One region of the Thalassospira sp. B30-1 genome, then DNA from elsewhere that is predicted to be linked to it. Evidence: riboswitches for the same ligand, from Rfam matches in the RefSeq annotation. Region 1 holds a riboswitch; the other holds the start of a gene.
The links. Region 1 has a riboswitch for glycine ahead of IT971_RS01595 (L-serine ammonia-lyase). Riboswitches for the same ligand answer to the same signal wherever they lie in the genome.
Positions count from the first base shown of each region.

Region 2: it holds a riboswitch for glycine, as region 1 does, so the genes downstream of both, gcvT (glycine cleavage system aminomethyltransferase GcvT) here and IT971_RS01595 (L-serine ammonia-lyase) in region 1, are expected to answer to the same signal.

Region 1 covers NZ_CP065232.1:340,624-344,040, forward strand. Annotated here, with positions in the region: gene gpmI (2,3-bisphosphoglycerate-independent phosphoglycerate mutase) at 1-1,354, opposite strand, end outside; glycine riboswitch at 1,629-1,728, shown strand; glycine riboswitch at 1,732-1,859, shown strand; gene IT971_RS01595 (L-serine ammonia-lyase) at 1,930-3,345, shown strand.
Region 2 covers NZ_CP065232.1:3,974,556-3,977,972, forward strand. Annotated here, with positions in the region: gene gcvPA (aminomethyl-transferring glycine dehydrogenase subunit GcvPA) at 1-139, opposite strand, end outside; gene gcvH (glycine cleavage system protein GcvH) at 143-514, opposite strand; gene gcvT (glycine cleavage system aminomethyltransferase GcvT) at 606-1,718, opposite strand; glycine riboswitch at 1,776-1,878, opposite strand; glycine riboswitch at 1,882-2,005, opposite strand; gene IT971_RS18685 (hypothetical protein) at 2,242-2,832, opposite strand; gene ispH (4-hydroxy-3-methylbut-2-enyl diphosphate reductase) at 3,063-3,417, shown strand, end outside.

The sequences.
Region 1 (3,417 bases):
GATCGGCGGTAACGAACATCACGCCGCCCACCGATTTAACCGCATCAACAACCTGCCCAAGGCAGGTATCGACCGCTTCGGCGGCCTTCATCGCGGCGGACAAAATGCCGCTATGGCCGACCATGTCGGGGTTGGCAAAGTTCAGAATGATCGCGTCATAGGTTTCAGCCCTGATCGCTGCCACCAGCTTTTCAGTCACTTCCGGGGCCGACATTTCCGGCTGCAAATCATAGGTCGCGACCTTGGGCGATGGCACCAGAATACGGTCTTCGCCCTCGAAAACCTGTTCTTCGCCGCCGTTAAAGAAGAAGGACACATGCGGATATTTTTCGGTTTCCGCGATGCGCAACTGCTTCATGCCAGCCCTGGAAACGACTTCACCAAAGATATTTGGCAACACCTGCGGCGGATAGATCGCATCCATATATTTTGCATGGTCGGATGAATATTCAACCATACCGGCCTGCACGGCAAATCTGATCGGGGTGCCACGGTCAAACCCGTCAAAGTCCGGTGCGCAGATCGCGGCCAGAATTTCACGCGCGCGGTCGGCCCGGAAATTGGTCATCAAAAGTCCGTCGCCGTCTTTCATGCCGGCATAATCGCCAATCACGGTCGGCAGAACGAATTCATCCGTGGTGTCGGCATCATAGGCTGCCCTGATTGCGCCTTCGGCACTTTCAGCGGTGCGGCCATCGGCGTAATTCTTGCCCTTTACCATCGTGAAATAGGCCTGGCTGACGCGTTCCCAGCGATTGTCGCGGTCCATCGCGTAATAGCGCCCGGTGACGGTCACGATTTCAACATTGGCATCACCAATCTGTGCGCGGAATTTTTCAAGGAATTTGGCGGCACTTTTGGGGGCGGTATCGCGGCCATCCAGATAGGCATGGATTTTTACCGGCACACCGGCCGATGCGATGATTTTGGCAAGGGCCGCCATATGGGCCTGATGGGAATGCACCCCGCCTTCGGACAGAAGCCCCGCGATATGACAGACACCCCCGCTTTCTTTCAGCTTGGCGATAACCTTTTTGACGGTATCGGTATCGGCGATCGAACCGGTTTTGACAGCCTCGTCAATTTTTGGCAGTTCCTGCATCACAACCCGGCCGGCACCAAGATTCATATGGCCGACTTCGGAATTGCCCATCTGCCCTTCGGGCAGGCCGACATCAAGACCGCAGGCTTTCAGAAAGCCGGTCGGATTGTTGGCATAAAGCGCGTCCCAAACAGGGGTGTTGGCCAATGCAACCGCATTGTCCTTGCTTTCCTCGCGATAACCCCAGCCATCCAGAATGCACAGCACCACCGGACGCGGGCGCTTTACGGTATTTGATACAGTCACAATCATAATCCCACGAAGTAAAGTACACGAAATAAGGTAAAAGGCTGAATTACCGGTAAAGATGGTTATTTTCCGGTAATTTTGCCATCCGTACAAAGACGCCGGGCGCGGTGGGTCCGCCATCAGACGCTGCCAATCATAGCATTTTCAACGCGCAATCTATCATGAATGCCGGTATTGAACAGCCTTCCGACCGGGTATTTTTTGTGCGCTTGCAAAGTCGCTTTTTGACAAGGATCATCACCTGCCTGTAATCTCGGGCGTTACGGTGATACCTCGAATAACCGCGATGGGAGAGCCCGCTTTGATCCCGCGATCAGATCGGCGCCGAAGGAGCAATAGCCCCGAAAACTCTCAGGCAGATGGACCGTTGCGGATTGAGGCTCTGGAGAGAGAAAGCGGTACGGGGCCAATGCCCGGCACCATATTTCCACCGAAGGATGAAGCCATGGCGTCAAAGACTTCTTTGTTTTTGGCAACAGGGCGCACAATCTCAGGTCAAGGGACAGAGGGGGCAAGACACCGGTTCTATAACGTCATGTGGCATTGATCCGCATGACAAAGAGCCGTGGGAGGCCCATTTGACCGAAGAAAATAAGCAGCGTCCGCAAGACGTTAATCTTTCCGTTGTCGATCTTTATACCATCGGCATCGGCCCATCGAGTTCGCATACGGTCGGCCCGATGCGCGCGGGCTATCGGTTCTGTCTGGAACTCGAAGCCCGGAATCTTTTGGAAAAAATCGGCTCGGTAATTGTCGATCTTTACGGATCGCTTGCCCTGACTGGCAAGGGCCATGCCACCGATACCGCGGTGATCATGGGGCTTTCGGGGGAACGACCGCGTTCGGTTGATCCCGACCGGATCGCACCGACGATGGATGCGATTGATAAAGATCACGCATTACAGCTTTACGGCGCGTATCCGGTTGCCTTTAACCGCGAAACCAATCTTGTGTTTCACATGACCGAAAGCCTGCCCGAACATCCCAACGGCATGCGGATCACCGCCTTTGACCGTGACGGTGTTGTTCTGCACAAACAGGAATATTTTTCGGTTGGGGGTGGGTTTATCGTCTCGGGCGATGATCGCGGGGCGGAATATTCCGGCGATAATATCACGCTGCCTTATCCCTTTTCCTCGGCCGATGAACTGATGGCGATCTGTAAAAAGGAAAAGCTGTCGATTGCCGAAGTCATGGCCGAAAACGAAAAAAGCTGGCGTGAACCTGCCGAGACAGAGGAATTTGTCGACCGCGTGCATCGCGCGATGATGGATTGTATTGAGCGTGGCTGCAAAACCGATGGCATCCTGCCCGGCGGGTTGAATGTCAAACGGCGTGCGCGCAAACTTTACCTTGAGCTGACGGAACGGCCAGAAGCGGGGCTTAAGGACCCGTTGACCGTGATCGACTGGGTCAATCTTTATGCCCTTGCGGTTAACGAAGAAAATGCTGCTGGTTCGCGCGTCGTGACCGCCCCGACCAACGGGGCGGCGGGTGTTATTCCCGCCGTGCTGCGCTATTATGAACGGTTCGGGGCCAATGTGACACAGGGCAAAATACGCGAATTCCTGTTAACGGCGGCGGCCATTGGTTCGATCTATAAAAAGCGTGCGTCGATCTCGGCCGCCGAAGTCGGTTGTCAGGGTGAGGTCGGTGTGGCCTGCTCAATGGCGGCAGGCGCGCTTTGTGCCGTCATGGGCGGTACGCCCGAACAGGTTGAAAACGCCGCCGAAATTGGCATGGAACACAACCTTGGCCTGACCTGTGATCCGATTGGCGGTCTGGTGCAGGTACCCTGCATCGAACGCAACACCATGGGGGCGGTCAAGGCGATCAATGCTGCCCGTCTGGCAATGCGCGGTGATGGTCAGCATACCGTGTCACTCGACAAGGTGATCGAAACCATGCGCCAGACCGGCATTGATATGCAAAGCAAATACAAGGAAACCAGCCAGGGCGGGCTGGCGGTCAATGTCAACGTGGTCGAATGTTGAGCTGACAGTTTGAAATACCGACCAAACACCCTCGAAGCCGCCGTTTCGGGGGTGTTTTTCATCCGGCCCGAT
Region 2 (3,417 bases), 1.2 Mb from region 1:
CCAGATGATGGGGCAGATCGACCGGCTCGGACAGCAGCGCGCCTTCGGGCACGTCGCTATATAATTCATCAACGGACTTTGCCCCGATGGTTTCAAGCATCGAGGCGCGATCCGCCTTGGTTAGCGGAAGATAACGCATATCTTAAAGGCCTTCGACAAAGTCTTTATACGCAGCTTCGTCCATCAGCTCATCAAGCTGGGACTCATCGGAAAGTTCCATGCGGAAGAACCAGCCATCGCTTTCCGGGGCTTCGTTCACCAGTGCCGGATTGTCATCAAGTTCTTCGTTGGCTTCGACAACGACACCATCAAGCGGCGCATAAACGTCGCTGGCGGCCTTGACCGATTCGACAACCGCCGCATCGCCATCCTTGGTCAGCTTTTTGCCAACTTCCGGCAGCTCGACATAAACGATATCGCCAAGCGACTGCTGGGCGTAATCGGTAATGCCAACGGTCGCGACACCGTCTTCATATTCAACCCATTCATGTTCCTGCGAGAATTTTTTAGCCATGGTAATTCGTCCCTGTAAGATCAGTTGTCTCTAAAATCTCGGTATCTTTTGCGGGCCGCAAACGCTGCCCGAACTCTTTTTTTTCTGATGATCAGCCGCGATAGTAACGATGTGCCGCAAACGGCAGTTCGACGATTTCCGCCGGGCGTGCCTTGCCGCGCACCATCAGATCGACTTTGGTACCCGGGGCGGCAAATTCAATTGCGACATATCCCATCGCAATCGGGCCATCCACGGTCGGGCCGAAACCACCGCTGGTGATTTCGCCAATTTCTTCGCCGTCACTGTTCAAGACCGGCGTATGTTCACGCGCCGGGGCCTTGCCTTCGGGTTTGATCCCGACACGTTTGCGATCCGCGCCATTGGCAAGCTGATCAAGGATGACATCCGCCCCCTTGAACCCGCCTTCTTCGCGACGACGCTTGTTGATGATCCAGTTAAGGTCGCCTTCGACCGGGGTGGTCGTGGTATCGATATCGTTGCCATACAGGCAAAGACCAGCTTCAAGACGCAGCGAATCACGCGCGCCAAGGCCAATCGCCTCGACCTCTTCCTCGGCCAACAACTTGCGCGCCAGCTCTTCGGCGCGCTCGTTCGGCACGGAAATCTCATACCCGTCTTCGCCGGTATAGCCCGACCGGGTAACAAAGCACGCGATACCGGCAATATCGATCTCGGCAAAGCTCATGAATTTCATATCGGCAACCGAGGGTGCAAACCGCGCCAGCACGCGGGCGGCGTCCGGGCCCTGCAAGGCCATCAACGCGCGGTCATCAATCTCGATCAGCTCGACACCGTTATCCAGATTGGCCCGCATATGGACAATGTCATCATCCTTGCACGCGGCATTGATCACCAGAAACAGGCTGTCGCCCGCATTGGTGATCATCAGATCATCCAAAATCGTGCCATCGTCATTGGTAAAGGCGGAATAACGGGTGCGGCCGGGTTTGAGGATCGCGATATCACCGGGCACCAGCTTTTCAAGCTCGGCCACGCGATTTTCGCCGGTCAGGCGGACCTGCCCCATATGCGAAACATCAAACAGACCGGCCTTCGCGCGGGTATGCAGATGTTCGCCCTTCACCCCCAACGGATATTGCACCGGCATGTCATAACCGGCGAACGGCACCATCTTGGCACCCAGTTCCACATGCAAATCATAAAGGGCGGTTTTCAGCAGTTCGGTTTGATGATCGGCCATCAAGGTCTCCAGACAGTCGTTGCGAAACATAGCCGACCAGTGGCCAACCACGTCCCCCTCTGTCTTGGAGCCTGAAAGAATCACAGCCGGTTTGAATACCGGTCTGCTTACATCTTCGGCGAGACGCACATCCATGTTCGATGCCGCCTGCTTTCCAGAGTCCCATCTCCCCGCGGTCCGTTTGCCTGAGAGTTTCCGGGGTGGTTGCTCCTTCGGCGTCCGCGCAATCCCTATCGATGTAATCACGCACATCGATCAAGACCGTGGCACTCTCCCACGGGGATCATTTGGGTATGCCCCCTTATACGGATTTGAATCCGACCAGACCAGCCCCAAAAATCATATCCTCTCCACCCCATCCATTGGTATGAGGATTAAAAGCCCTTTTTTTGCCCCTCCGGCAAATGCCCATTATTTTGTATGAGGATTACCGAAAACGAACTTTTGTTCAAAAACGAAAATCCCGCCACGCGAGGCGGGCGGGATTTGATTATTCACCAAAAATGAATAATAGGCCGGATTATTAATTTTTTCCGAAGCGTCGATTGTAATCAAGCTGATCGGCGCTTAGCTGGAAACCAAGGTAAATTTCATAGTCCGGACCGGCCCAGACATCATCCAGCGGCACGTTCAAAGTCACCTGCTCGTCGCGATAGCGCGCCAGGTTCAAATTGCTCGGAAACGCCATCTGAACATCGAACAGATTCTTCTGGATAAACTCGCCAGACGGGTCCTTAAGTGCTACGAAATACTGGAGTTTTGCGTTGCGCCCCTGTGCGGCCGGGCCCAGTTCGGCATTGATCACCGGGCTGATCACGACGTTCAGGATCTTGTCATCAAGGTCATAGCCGCAATCGCCCAGATAACCGCCAAATTCGGCTTCAAGGATCACATCGGTCAGGTCCTTGCCCTGACCGCTGAACTGCACCAATCGGGCGGTATCATTGGGCAGGAAGGCCCGCGGACATGCCGGAACCGGCTGCTCTTCGAACGGGTTGCTGCTGCACGCCGCCAGAAAACCGGCAAACGACACCAAACCCAATGCACAAACACGCCGCAGTCCGTTCGCAATCGTCATCCAAGCCTCTATAGAACTGGTCAAATTCGCTGTCATGCCCGGTCCGGGCACAACCGCGCGCAGTCTATTCGCTCCGATATGGCGACACAACCCGCTTCCGTTTCAAATCGCGGCATGGGGCCTAAATACATGGCCGGACATAGCTGAACATGCATCTTTACACGGTGTCTGTCATTGCGTGCACGGTGCTGGCAGGTTATGTAACGAAGACATTTGAATAACCGTGCCATCGCATGGCGCACATCATGAACATTCGGACCCGTATCATGTCTGACAAAGCCGACCTTCGGATCATCCTTGCCAACCCGCGCGGTTTCTGTGCCGGGGTGGATCGTGCGATCGAGATCGTCGAAAAGGCGCTGGTGAAGTATGGCGCGCCGGTCTATGTCCGCCACGAAATCGTCCACAATAAATTCGTGGTCGACCGCCTGCGCGACATGGGGGCTGTTTTTGTCGATGAACTCGATAGCGTCCCGGATGGCGTGCCAGTAATCTTTTCCGCGCACGGTGTACCGAAATCGGTCCCCGAAGCTGCCGAAAGCCGCCAGCTTGAATATCTTGATGCGACCTGCCCGCTGGTGTCCAAGGTCCATCGTGGTGCGGAACGCCACCATGCAGATG